Regions from separate parts of the Ruegeria sp. AJ12 genome, predicted to be linked through region 2. Evidence: riboswitches for the same ligand, from Rfam matches in the RefSeq annotation. Region 2 holds a riboswitch; the other holds the start of a gene.

Region 1 (6,829 bases), 4.0 Mb from region 2:
TCTTCGGACAGCGCTTTGACCAGGGCCGACATAGACGTGAACAGAAACAGGGCGCTGAGCTTCAGCGTCACAGCAAGGACAGGTCGATGCGATGTTAAGGATTTTGCCATCGGCGCGACCCTGCGCCTTTGCGGCGCAAAGATCAACGGGTCGGGGCGAGCGCGGCCCACTCGGCTGGCAGGGCCGTGCCGAGTTCCTCGGCAAACTCTTCGAGATACCGGATCATACGCTGCGCGCGTTGCTGCGCCAGTCGTCTGCCGGTGGGCGTCAGCATGTCTTGCGGCAAAGCCAGCAGCTTGACCTTCCAATGGTCGATGGAAAAGCGCAGATCGTCCAGCGGTCGGTTTTCTGAGAACGGGTCCGCCGGATCGTAGAGGACACGGCCCAGGGCGCCAGACACCGAGAACGTGCGCGCGATGCCAATTGCGCCAAGCGCATCGAGCCGGTCGGCATCGCGCAGGATACGCGCTTCGGGCGTTTCTGGTGGTATCTTGGCCGAAAAGCTATGTGCCGCAATTGCGTGCTGGGCGGCCTCAATCTGTGTCGGTTCATAACCGAGTTTCCCAAGAATAGACTCTGATTCCGCCGCTGATCTACGGGATGCAAGGTGGCGATCCGGGTCGTCCTTTGGCAAGTTTACCAGATCATGCAGATAACACCCTGCAAGCAACACCTTCATATTGGTGGTCACATCCGCAATGGCCTGCGCGTTCACCCAGACGCGGTCCAGATGGGCAAGGTCATGAGCCGGGTCTGTGGCCATACGCTGCGCCACAACCGTCCGCAGCCGGGTACGTAGGTCAGCCAATCTGTCCACGGTTTTCGCCAATCTGGCCGCGATGCAGCAGCAGGTGATCCAGGATCACACAGGCCATCATCGCCTCGCCGACCGGGACTGCGCGGATGCCGACGCAGGGGTCATGGCGGCCCTTGGTGATAATCTCGGTCTCTGCGCCGGATTTTGTGATGGTCTTGCGAGTGGTCAGGATCGATGAGGTTGGTTTGACCGCAAAACGTACCACGACGTCCTGCCCGGTCGAAATACCACCTAGAATACCACCGGCGTGATTGCTGCTGTATTGCGGGCCGTCCTGACCCATGAAAATCTCATCAGCGTTGGCATCGCCTGTGAGTTCCGCGGCGGCCATGCCTTCGCCAATCTCAACACCCTTGACGGCGTTGATCGACATCATGGCAGAGGCCAGATCAGTGTCTAACTTGGCGTAAACAGGCGCACCCAATCCCGCCGGAACACCGCGTGCCACGACCTCGATCACGGCCCCGACCGAGTTTCCTGACTTGCGTAGCTCGTCCAGATAGGCGGCCCAGTCTTCAGCGGCCTTGGCATCCGGGGTCCAGAACGGGTTTTGTTCGATCTGTGCCCAGTCAAAGCTGTCCCTGTCGATCTTGCGCGGACCCATTTGCACCATGTAACCGGTGATCTGCACGTTCGGCGCGATCTGCCTGATCGCCTCGCGCGCCAGTCCGCCTGCCGCGACCCGCGCCGCGGTTTCGCGGGCCGAACTGCGCCCGCCGCCGCGATAGTCGCGGATGCCGTATTTCTGCCAGTAAGTGATATCGGCGTGACCGGGCCGGAACTTGTCCATGATGTCGCCGTAGTCTTTCGAGCGCTGATCGGTGTTTTCGATCATCAGCTGGATCGGGGTTCCCGTTGTCTGGCCTTCGAACACGCCCGACAGAATCCTGACCGCGTCGGCCTCGCGCCGCTGGGTGGTGAACTTGTTCTGCCCCGGTTTGCGTTTGTCCATCCAGTGCTGGATCATGGCTTCGTCGATTGCCACCCCCGGCGGACAGCCGTCGACAGTGGCGCCCAATGCAGGACCATGGCTCTCACCCCAGGTGGTGACGCGAAAAAGATGTCCAAAGCTGTTCATCGACATGGGGCGTGCTCCTTTGCGGGTCGTGATTAGCGGGCGAGGCCCCAAGCCTCAAGCAGATTTGCGGTTGGGGCGCAGATGCTCCAACCGCTTGGGATCAAGCCGCTGCCGCCAATTGCGCCCGGGTCTCGGTGACCTTGAGCGCGGCCTGCGCCGCCTCGCGCCCCTTTTCAATGAAATGGGCGCGGTAGATCGCGTTGTGATGATCCGTCTCCTGATACTGATGCGGCGTCAGTGAGACTGACAGGACAGGAACGCCCGTATCCAACCCGGCGCGCATCAGCCCGTCTACCACGGCTTGTGCGACGAATTCGTGCCGGTAGATACCGCCATCCACCACAAAGGCCGCGCAAGCCACGGCGGCATAGCGCCCTGTTTCGGCAAGATCCCTGGCCAGAAGCGGCATCTCAAAGGCACCGGGGACATCGAATACATCGACCAGATCGACCGGAATCAAGTCCAGAAAGCCGTCCAAAGCGCGGTCTACGATATCGGAATGCCAGTTGGCTTTTACAAACGCATAGCGGGTGTGTGTCATCATGATCTCCTTTCGGTTTGGTGGCCCGCTGGCGCTCGCGAAGTCATATCGCTGCCAGCCCGGCATGACACGTCACCCAAGGCGATCACGAACAGCCGTGCCGCTGTGCGACACGCTGCGCGTTCTCTTTCATCCGGACTGTCACCGTCGGCTCTGGCCTCTCACCAGATCTGCTGACACCCCGACAAACGGGGCCGCTCGCGGGCTGACGGGTCTTGGCCCGCATACCGCCGGTGGGGAATTTCGCCCCGCCCTGAGAACAGAATGAAGCTTGCCAAGCTGCGGGCGGTTCTGCAAGAGGGATCGTCAGGAGGACAGGTATGCATCCCAACCCCGCTTTTCGTGCCGAGGACAACGCACGGCACATCGCTTTCGCACGTGATCGCGCCTTCGGTGTTCTGGCCGTGTCGACGCCGGAGGCCCCCCTGTTGAGCCACGTTCCGTTCTTGCTGAGTGAAGATGGTTCTCTGGCCGAGTTGCATCTTGTCCGTTCAAACCCGATCGTGAGGTTGCTGAAACAGCCACAAATCGCCCGGATCGCGGTCACGGGTCCGGACGGCTATGTGTCGCCTGACTGGTACGAGGTCGATGATCAGGTGCCGACGTGGAACTACGTGGCCGTGCATCTGACAGGTCAGATAGAGATGCAGCCGCACGACACATTGCTGGATTTGCTGGACCGGCAATCTGCGTTCTATGAAGAACGTCTGTTGCCCAAGCCGCCATGGACCACCGGAAAGATGTCTGACGAGGCGCTGGCGAAAATGATGCGGATGATCGTGCCCTGCCGGATGCGGATCGATGACATTCAGGGCACGTGGAAACTGAACCAGAACAAGACCGAGGACGCCCGCCTCCGCGCGGCCGGGCAATTGGAGGTGACGGGGTTTGGCACCGAAACCGGGCGGCTGGCCGCGTTGATGCGCAGCACCTGACCAGCGCCGGGTCTGGTCGACGGCCTACTGGGCGCTGAACGTCGCCAGATAGGCGGCAATATCGTCTGCGCCTTTCTTCAGCTTGACGCTCATGTTGGGGCGCGCGGTTTCGTCGTTCAGAAACTCCTGAATGAAACCGATCGGGTCCTCTGAGTAGGCAATCAGGTTTTCCTGGGTCCAGACCAGCCCTTCGTTCCCCGCACGGATCAGGTCGTCGGTGAACATGCCGATCGGCAGACGTTCGCTGCCATTGAGATAGTCGTTCTCGGTACCGGCGATGCGACCGACGACACCGTAGAGATTCGGCCCGGTGATTCCGCCCTTCACCAGAACCTCGCCATCCTTGATGATTGCATGGCAGGATGAGCATCGGTTGTAGAGCAGTTCGCCTTTCGCCGGGTCGCCGGTGGCAACCGCCTGCGAGGACAGGGCCATTGTGAGCAATGTGGTGGTCAAAACAAGTTTCGACATATGAGGTCTCCTAACTGGAGTTCGCGCTTGACCGGGCTTTTCGGCATTCTCGCAAAAAGTGCAACAGGAAATCATGCGAGAACTTGAATGAGAAATATCTATTTTATATGAAAGATTTAAATCGCAACACGTCGCCTTAAAGTAGATCAATCCACGCCACACTTAAGCCATATTGACGGCGTGACGCTTAATCTTTGACATAATGCTGTGCGCTATTGCGCAACCCGAACGATTGCCCGCCAGACGGCGAATCGACTTTGTACGAGTCGAAGTGGCGTTTGGCGGCAGCGGTAATAGTTGTGCACGGGAATCATGAAAAAAAGCACTGCGGCGTGACATAATGCCCAGATGCGGCGTATTGCGCGTTCAAGACCGCTGGACGAAATCTATTCTCCCCGATAGATAGCGCGGTTAAGACGCCGCATTCGTGCGGTGCGCGAGCTATTTGCCCGTCCGCGGGCGCCAAAAGAACCGGAGATAACCTCGTGTCCCACGCAGAAGACCACGAAGGCACCCGCAGAGATTTCCTCTACTACGTCGCTGGCGGCGCAGGTGTCGTAGCCACGGGGGCGGCGGTCTGGCCCCTGATCAATCAGATGAACCCCTCGGCAGATGTTCAGGCGCTGTCCTCGATCCGCACCGATGTCGGCGGGGTCGAGCCGGGCACGCAGCTGACGGTGAAATGGCTGGGCAAGCCGGTCTTTATCCGCCACCGCACCGGTGCCGAGATCGCAGAAGCACAGCAACAGGACGAGGAGGGGCTTGCCGCTCTGCCCGATCCGCTGGCCCGCAACGCAAACCTGAATGCCGATGCGCCTGCAACGGACGCAAACCGCGTGATGCCGTCGCCCGAAGGCGAAGCGCCCGGTGCCTGGATCGTTCAGATGGGCGTCTGCACACATCTGGGCTGTGTGCCTCTGGGCGACGCCGGCGATTTCGGCGGTTGGTTCTGCCCCTGCCACGGCTCGCACTACGACCTTGCCGGTCGTATCCGCAAAGGCCCCGCGCCTGAGAACCTGCCGATCCCGCCCGTTGAATGGGTGGACGCGACAACCATCAAGCTCGGCTAAGGGAGACCCAGATGTCCGGAATTCCCCACGATCATTACGAGCCGAAGACAAACGGCGAAAAGTGGCTGAACAGCCGTTTGCCCATCGTCGGTCTGCTGTATGACACCCTCATGATCCCGACCCCCAAGAACCTGAACTGGTGGTGGATCTGGGGTATCGTTCTGGCGTTCTGCCTGGCGCTGCAGATCATCACCGGTATCGTTCTGGTGATGCACTACACGCCGCATGTCGATCTGGCCTTTGCCAGCGTTGAACACATCATGCGCAACGTGAACGGCGGATACATGATCCGCTACCTGCACCAAAACGGCGCATCGCTGTTCTTTGTCGCGGTCTATATCCACATCTTCCGCGGTCTCTTCTACGGCTCGTACAAAGCCCCGCGTGAGATCACATGGATCATCGGGATGCTCATCTACCTGATGATGATGGGTACCGCGTTCATGGGCTACGTTCTGCCCTGGGGTCAGATGTCCTTCTGGGGTGCGACCGTGATCACCGGCCTGTTTGGCGCAATCCCCTTCGTAGGTGATGCGATCCAGACCTGGCTGCTGGGCGGACCCGCCGTGGACAATGCCACGCTGAACCGCTTTTTCTCGCTGCACTACCTGTTGCCCTTCATCATCGCGGCACTGGTGATCGTGCATATCTGGGCGTTCCACACCACGGGCAATAACAACCCGACCGGTGTTGAGGTGCGTCGCACGTCGAAGGCGGAAGCCGAGAAAGACACGCTGCCCTTCTGGCCGTATTTCGTGATCAAGGACCTGTTCGCGCTGGCCGTGATCCTGGTCGTGTTCTGGGCCATCGTCGGCTACATGCCGAACTATCTGGGCCACCCGGACAACTACATCGAAGCCAACCCGCTGGTCACGCCTGCGCATATCGTTCCCGAATGGTACTTCCTGCCGTTCTACGCGATCCTGCGCGCCTTTACCGGCGAGGTCTGGGTCGTGCAGTTCGCCAGCTTCATCACCGGCGGCATCATCGACGCCAAGTTCTTTGGGGTTCTGGCGATGTTCGGTGCGATCCTGGCCATGGCCCTGGCGCCCTGGCTGGATACATCGAGCGTGCGTTCCGGCAAGTACCGCCCGATGTTCAAATGGTGGTTCTACCTGCTGATCATCGACTTCTTTGCCCTGATGTGGCTGGGGGCGATGCCGGCGGAAGAGCCTTATGCGACCTTCTCGCTGATCGCATCTGCCTACTGGTTCGCCTATTTCTTCGTGATCCTGCCGATCCTTGGTGTCATTGAAAAACCCGACGTTCCGCCAGAGACCATCGAGGAAGACTTCAACGCCCACTACAAGAAACCGGACGCTGAGGCTGCACCTTCAACGGCGCCGGCAGAGTAAGAAGAGGGACCGGAAAAATGTTCAAGAAACTTGCAATCGGTGCCGCGCTTGCCCTGGCCCTTGCCCCTGCGACATCCCATGCGGCAGGCGCATACGACACTCACATCGAGGATTTCGACTTTTCGTTCGAAGGACCATTCGGAACCTGGGATCTGAACCAGCTGCAGCGTGGGCTTCAGGTCTATACCGAAGTTTGCGCGGCCTGCCACGGGCTGCAATATGTCCGCTGCGCGACCTTGAGGCGCTGGGCTTTTCGGAAGAACAGGTCATTGCCTATTCCGCTGAAAACTTCGAGGTGTTTGACCCCGAACTGGATGACTTCCGCCCGGCAATCCCCACTGACCATTTCCCGGCCAACACCGGTGCTGGTGCACCGGACTTGAGCCTGATGGCCAAGGCGCGCGCCGGATTCCATGGTCCCTATGGTCTGGGCATCAACCAACTGGTCAAAGGCATTGGCGGTGCGGAATACATCGCATCGCTGTTGGATGGCTACACCGGCGAGGAAAAGGAAGAAGCAGGAACGATCCTCTACGAAAACAAGGCGTTCCCGGGTGGCTGG
Region 2 (6,829 bases):
GGCAAACTCTTCGAGATACCGGATCATACGCTGCGCGCGTTGCTGCGCCAGTCGTCTGCCGGTGGGCGTCAGCATGTCTTGCGGCAAAGCCAGCAGCTTGACCTTCCAATGGTCGATGGAAAAGCGCAGATCGTCCAGCGGTCGGTTTTCTGAGAACGGGTCCGCCGGATCGTAGAGGACACGGCCCAGGGCGCCAGACACCGAGAACGTGCGCGCGATGCCAATTGCGCCAAGCGCATCGAGCCGGTCGGCATCGCGCAGGATACGCGCTTCGGGCGTTTCTGGTGGTATCTTGGCCGAAAAGCTATGTGCCGCAATTGCGTGCTGGGCGGCCTCAATCTGTGTCGGTTCATAACCGAGTTTCCCAAGAATAGACTCTGATTCCGCCGCTGATCTACGGGATGCAAGGTGGCGATCCGGGTCGTCCTTTGGCAAGTTTACCAGATCATGCAGATAACACCCTGCAAGCAACACCTTCATATTGGTGGTCACATCCGCAATGGCCTGCGCGTTCACCCAGACGCGGTCCAGATGGGCAAGGTCATGAGCCGGGTCTGTGGCCATACGCTGCGCCACAACCGTCCGCAGCCGGGTACGTAGGTCAGCCAATCTGTCCACGGTTTTCGCCAATCTGGCCGCGATGCAGCAGCAGGTGATCCAGGATCACACAGGCCATCATCGCCTCGCCGACCGGGACTGCGCGGATGCCGACGCAGGGGTCATGGCGGCCCTTGGTGATAATCTCGGTCTCTGCGCCGGATTTTGTGATGGTCTTGCGAGTGGTCAGGATCGATGAGGTTGGTTTGACCGCAAAACGTACCACGACGTCCTGCCCGGTCGAAATACCACCTAGAATACCACCGGCGTGATTGCTGCTGTATTGCGGGCCGTCCTGACCCATGAAAATCTCATCAGCGTTGGCATCGCCTGTGAGTTCCGCGGCGGCCATGCCTTCGCCAATCTCAACACCCTTGACGGCGTTGATCGACATCATGGCAGAGGCCAGATCAGTGTCTAACTTGGCGTAAACAGGCGCACCCAATCCCGCCGGAACACCGCGTGCCACGACCTCGATCACGGCCCCGACCGAGTTTCCTGACTTGCGTAGCTCGTCCAGATAGGCGGCCCAGTCTTCAGCGGCCTTGGCATCCGGGGTCCAGAACGGGTTTTGTTCGATCTGTGCCCAGTCAAAGCTGTCCCTGTCGATCTTGCGCGGACCCATTTGCACCATGTAACCGGTGATCTGCACGTTCGGCGCGATCTGCCTGATCGCCTCGCGCGCCAGTCCGCCTGCCGCGACCCGCGCCGCGGTTTCGCGGGCCGAACTGCGCCCGCCGCCGCGATAGTCGCGGATGCCGTATTTCTGCCAGTAAGTGATATCGGCGTGACCGGGCCGGAACTTGTCCATGATGTCGCCGTAGTCTTTCGAGCGCTGATCGGTGTTTTCGATCATCAGCTGGATCGGGGTTCCCGTTGTCTGGCCTTCGAACACGCCCGACAGAATCCTGACCGCGTCGGCCTCGCGCCGCTGGGTGGTGAACTTGTTCTGCCCCGGTTTGCGTTTGTCCATCCAGTGCTGGATCATGGCTTCGTCGATTGCCACCCCCGGCGGACAGCCGTCGACAGTGGCGCCCAATGCAGGACCATGGCTCTCACCCCAGGTGGTGACGCGAAAAAGATGTCCAAAGCTGTTCATCGACATGGGGCGTGCTCCTTTGCGGGTCGTGATTAGCGGGCGAGGCCCCAAGCCTCAAGCAGATTTGCGGTTGGGGCGCAGATGCTCCAACCGCTTGGGATCAAGCCGCTGCCGCCAATTGCGCCCGGGTCTCGGTGACCTTGAGCGCGGCCTGCGCCGCCTCGCGCCCCTTTTCAATGAAATGGGCGCGGTAGATCGCGTTGTGATGATCCGTCTCCTGATACTGATGCGGCGTCAGTGAGACTGACAGGACAGGAACGCCCGTATCCAACCCGGCGCGCATCAGCCCGTCTACCACGGCTTGTGCGACGAATTCGTGCCGGTAGATACCGCCATCCACCACAAAGGCCGCGCAAGCCACGGCGGCATAGCGCCCTGTTTCGGCAAGATCCCTGGCCAGAAGCGGCATCTCAAAGGCACCGGGGACATCGAATACATCGACCAGATCGACCGGAATCAAGTCCAGAAAGCCGTCCAAAGCGCGGTCTACGATATCGGAATGCCAGTTGGCTTTTACAAACGCATAGCGGGTGTGTGTCATCATGATCTCCTTTCGGTTTGGTGGCCCGCTGGCGCTCGCGAAGTCATATCGCTGCCAGCCCGGCATGACACGTCACCCAAGGCGATCACGAACAGCCGTGCCGCTGTGCGACACGCTGCGCGTTCTCTTTCATCCGGACTGTCACCGTCGGCTCTGGCCTCTCACCAGATCTGCTGACACCCCGACAAACGGGGCCGCTCGCGGGCTGACGGGTCTTGGCCCGCATACCGCCGGTGGGGAATTTCGCCCCGCCCTGAGAACAGAATGAAGCTTGCCAAGCTGCGGGCGGTTCTGCAAGAGGGATCGTCAGGAGGACAGGTATGCATCCCAACCCCGCTTTTCGTGCCGAGGACAACGCACGGCACATCGCTTTCGCACGTGATCGCGCCTTCGGTGTTCTGGCCGTGTCGACGCCGGAGGCCCCCCTGTTGAGCCACGTTCCGTTCTTGCTGAGTGAAGATGGTTCTCTGGCCGAGTTGCATCTTGTCCGTTCAAACCCGATCGTGAGGTTGCTGAAACAGCCACAAATCGCCCGGATCGCGGTCACGGGTCCGGACGGCTATGTGTCGCCTGACTGGTACGAGGTCGATGATCAGGTGCCGACGTGGAACTACGTGGCCGTGCATCTGACAGGTCAGATAGAGATGCAGCCGCACGACACATTGCTGGATTTGCTGGACCGGCAATCTGCGTTCTATGAAGAACGTCTGTTGCCCAAGCCGCCATGGACCACCGGAAAGATGTCTGACGAGGCGCTGGCGAAAATGATGCGGATGATCGTGCCCTGCCGGATGCGGATCGATGACATTCAGGGCACGTGGAAACTGAACCAGAACAAGACCGAGGACGCCCGCCTCCGCGCGGCCGGGCAATTGGAGGTGACGGGGTTTGGCACCGAAACCGGGCGGCTGGCCGCGTTGATGCGCAGCACCTGACCAGCGCCGGGTCTGGTCGACGGCCTACTGGGCGCTGAACGTCGCCAGATAGGCGGCAATATCGTCTGCGCCTTTCTTCAGCTTGACGCTCATGTTGGGGCGCGCGGTTTCGTCGTTCAGAAACTCCTGAATGAAACCGATCGGGTCCTCTGAGTAGGCAATCAGGTTTTCCTGGGTCCAGACCAGCCCTTCGTTCCCCGCACGGATCAGGTCGTCGGTGAACATGCCGATCGGCAGACGTTCGCTGCCATTGAGATAGTCGTTCTCGGTACCGGCGATGCGACCGACGACACCGTAGAGATTCGGCCCGGTGATTCCGCCCTTCACCAGAACCTCGCCATCCTTGATGATTGCATGGCAGGATGAGCATCGGTTGTAGAGCAGTTCGCCTTTCGCCGGGTCGCCGGTGGCAACCGCCTGCGAGGACAGGGCCATTGTGAGCAATGTGGTGGTCAAAACAAGTTTCGACATATGAGGTCTCCTAACTGGAGTTCGCGCTTGACCGGGCTTTTCGGCATTCTCGCAAAAAGTGCAACAGGAAATCATGCGAGAACTTGAATGAGAAATATCTATTTTATATGAAAGATTTAAATCGCAACACGTCGCCTTAAAGTAGATCAATCCACGCCACACTTAAGCCATATTGACGGCGTGACGCTTAATCTTTGACATAATGCTGTGCGCTATTGCGCAACCCGAACGATTGCCCGCCAGACGGCGAATCGACTTTGTACGAGTCGAAGTGGCGTTTGGCGGCAGCGGTAATAGTTGTGCACGGGAATCATGAAAAAAAGCACTGCGGCGTGACATAATGCCCAGATGCGGCGTATTGCGCGTTCAAGACCGCTGGACGAAATCTATTCTCCCCGATAGATAGCGCGGTTAAGACGCCGCATTCGTGCGGTGCGCGAGCTATTTGCCCGTCCGCGGGCGCCAAAAGAACCGGAGATAACCTCGTGTCCCACGCAGAAGACCACGAAGGCACCCGCAGAGATTTCCTCTACTACGTCGCTGGCGGCGCAGGTGTCGTAGCCACGGGGGCGGCGGTCTGGCCCCTGATCAATCAGATGAACCCCTCGGCAGATGTTCAGGCGCTGTCCTCGATCCGCACCGATGTCGGCGGGGTCGAGCCGGGCACGCAGCTGACGGTGAAATGGCTGGGCAAGCCGGTCTTTATCCGCCACCGCACCGGTGCCGAGATCGCAGAAGCACAGCAACAGGACGAGGAGGGGCTTGCCGCTCTGCCCGATCCGCTGGCCCGCAACGCAAACCTGAATGCCGATGCGCCTGCAACGGACGCAAACCGCGTGATGCCGTCGCCCGAAGGCGAAGCGCCCGGTGCCTGGATCGTTCAGATGGGCGTCTGCACACATCTGGGCTGTGTGCCTCTGGGCGACGCCGGCGATTTCGGCGGTTGGTTCTGCCCCTGCCACGGCTCGCACTACGACCTTGCCGGTCGTATCCGCAAAGGCCCCGCGCCTGAGAACCTGCCGATCCCGCCCGTTGAATGGGTGGACGCGACAACCATCAAGCTCGGCTAAGGGAGACCCAGATGTCCGGAATTCCCCACGATCATTACGAGCCGAAGACAAACGGCGAAAAGTGGCTGAACAGCCGTTTGCCCATCGTCGGTCTGCTGTATGACACCCTCATGATCCCGACCCCCAAGAACCTGAACTGGTGGTGGATCTGGGGTATCGTTCTGGCGTTCTGCCTGGCGCTGCAGATCATCACCGGTATCGTTCTGGTGATGCACTACACGCCGCATGTCGATCTGGCCTTTGCCAGCGTTGAACACATCATGCGCAACGTGAACGGCGGATACATGATCCGCTACCTGCACCAAAACGGCGCATCGCTGTTCTTTGTCGCGGTCTATATCCACATCTTCCGCGGTCTCTTCTACGGCTCGTACAAAGCCCCGCGTGAGATCACATGGATCATCGGGATGCTCATCTACCTGATGATGATGGGTACCGCGTTCATGGGCTACGTTCTGCCCTGGGGTCAGATGTCCTTCTGGGGTGCGACCGTGATCACCGGCCTGTTTGGCGCAATCCCCTTCGTAGGTGATGCGATCCAGACCTGGCTGCTGGGCGGACCCGCCGTGGACAATGCCACGCTGAACCGCTTTTTCTCGCTGCACTACCTGTTGCCCTTCATCATCGCGGCACTGGTGATCGTGCATATCTGGGCGTTCCACACCACGGGCAATAACAACCCGACCGGTGTTGAGGTGCGTCGCACGTCGAAGGCGGAAGCCGAGAAAGACACGCTGCCCTTCTGGCCGTATTTCGTGATCAAGGACCTGTTCGCGCTGGCCGTGATCCTGGTCGTGTTCTGGGCCATCGTCGGCTACATGCCGAACTATCTGGGCCACCCGGACAACTACATCGAAGCCAACCCGCTGGTCACGCCTGCGCATATCGTTCCCGAATGGTACTTCCTGCCGTTCTACGCGATCCTGCGCGCCTTTACCGGCGAGGTCTGGGTCGTGCAGTTCGCCAGCTTCATCACCGGCGGCATCATCGACGCCAAGTTCTTTGGGGTTCTGGCGATGTTCGGTGCGATCCTGGCCATGGCCCTGGCGCCCTGGCTGGATACATCGAGCGTGCGTTCCGGCAAGTACCGCCCGATGTTCAAATGGTGGTTCTACCTGCTGATCATCGACTTCTTTGCCCTGATGTGGCTGGGGGCGATGCCGGCGGAAGAGCCTTATGCGACCTTCTCGCTGATCGCATCTGCCTACTGGTTCGCCTATTTCTTCGTGATCCTGCCGATCCTTGGTGTCATTGAAAAACCCGACGTTCCGCCAGAGACCATCGAGGAAGACTTCAACGCCCACTACAAGAAACCGGACGCTGAGGCTGCACCTTCAACGGCGCCGGCAGAGTAAGAAGAGGGACCGGAAAAATGTTCAAGAAACTTGCAATCGGTGCCGCGCTTGCCCTGGCCCTTGCCCCTGCGACATCCCATGCGGCAGGCGCATACGACACTCACATCGAGGATTTCGACTTTTCGTTCGAAGGACCATTCGGAACCTGGGATCTGAACCAGCTGCAGCGTGGGCTTCAGGTCTATACCGAAGTTTGCGCGGCCTGCCACGGGCTGCAATATGTCCCGCTGCGCGACCTTGAGGCGCTGGGCTTTTCGGAAGAACAGGTCATTGCCTATTCCGCTGAAAACTTCGAGGTGTTTGACCCCGAACTGGATGACTTCCGCCCGGCAATCCCCACTGACCATTTCCCGGCCAACACCGGTGCTGGTGCACCGGACTTGAGCCTGATGGCCAAGGCGCGCGCCGGATTCCATGGTCCCTATGGTCTGGGCATCAACCAACTGGTCAAAGGCATTGGCGGTGCGGAATACATCGCATCGCTGTTGGATGGCTACACCGGCGAGGAAAAGGAAGAAGCAGGAACGATCCTCTACGAAAACAAGGCGTTCCCGGGTGGCTGGATCTCGATGGGTCCGCCGCTGTTTGACGAACAGATCGACTTTGCCGATGGCCACGCAAACTCTGTCCGTGCCATGTCAGAGGACGTATCCGCCTTTCTGATGTGGGCAGCGGAACCCAAAATGATGGATCGAAAGAATGCCGGTTTTGTCGGCGTCATCTTCCTGACGGTCCTGTCGGTTCTTCTCTACCTGGTCAAC

Evidence for each region. Region 2 has a riboswitch for FMN ahead of ACR3E0_RS20095 (6,7-dimethyl-8-ribityllumazine synthase). Riboswitches for the same ligand answer to the same signal wherever they lie in the genome.
Region 1: it holds a riboswitch for FMN, as region 2 does, so the genes downstream of both, ACR3E0_RS00065 (6,7-dimethyl-8-ribityllumazine synthase) here and ACR3E0_RS20095 (6,7-dimethyl-8-ribityllumazine synthase) in region 2, are expected to answer to the same signal.

The regions. Positions count from the first base shown of each region.
Region 1 covers NZ_JBQFJJ010000001.1:8,075-14,903, forward strand. Annotated here, with positions in the region: gene ACR3E0_RS00050 (DMT family transporter) at 1-110, opposite strand, end outside; gene ACR3E0_RS00055 (HD domain-containing protein) at 143-817, opposite strand; gene aroC (chorismate synthase) at 801-1,901, opposite strand; gene ACR3E0_RS00065 (6,7-dimethyl-8-ribityllumazine synthase) at 1,996-2,436, opposite strand; FMN riboswitch at 2,554-2,701, opposite strand; gene ACR3E0_RS00070 (FMN-binding negative transcriptional regulator) at 2,757-3,371, shown strand; gene ACR3E0_RS00075 (c-type cytochrome) at 3,396-3,842, opposite strand; gene petA (ubiquinol-cytochrome c reductase iron-sulfur subunit) at 4,328-4,912, shown strand; gene petB (cytochrome b) at 4,924-6,267, shown strand; partial or broken gene ACR3E0_RS00090 (cytochrome c1) at 6,285-6,829, shown strand, end outside.
Region 2 covers NZ_JBQFJJ010000001.1:4,005,212-4,012,040, forward strand. Annotated here, with positions in the region: gene ACR3E0_RS20085 (HD domain-containing protein) at 1-618, opposite strand, end outside; gene aroC (chorismate synthase) at 602-1,702, opposite strand; gene ACR3E0_RS20095 (6,7-dimethyl-8-ribityllumazine synthase) at 1,797-2,237, opposite strand; FMN riboswitch at 2,355-2,502, opposite strand; gene ACR3E0_RS20100 (FMN-binding negative transcriptional regulator) at 2,558-3,172, shown strand; gene ACR3E0_RS20105 (c-type cytochrome) at 3,197-3,643, opposite strand; gene petA (ubiquinol-cytochrome c reductase iron-sulfur subunit) at 4,129-4,713, shown strand; gene petB (cytochrome b) at 4,725-6,068, shown strand; gene ACR3E0_RS20120 (cytochrome c1) at 6,086-6,829, shown strand, end outside.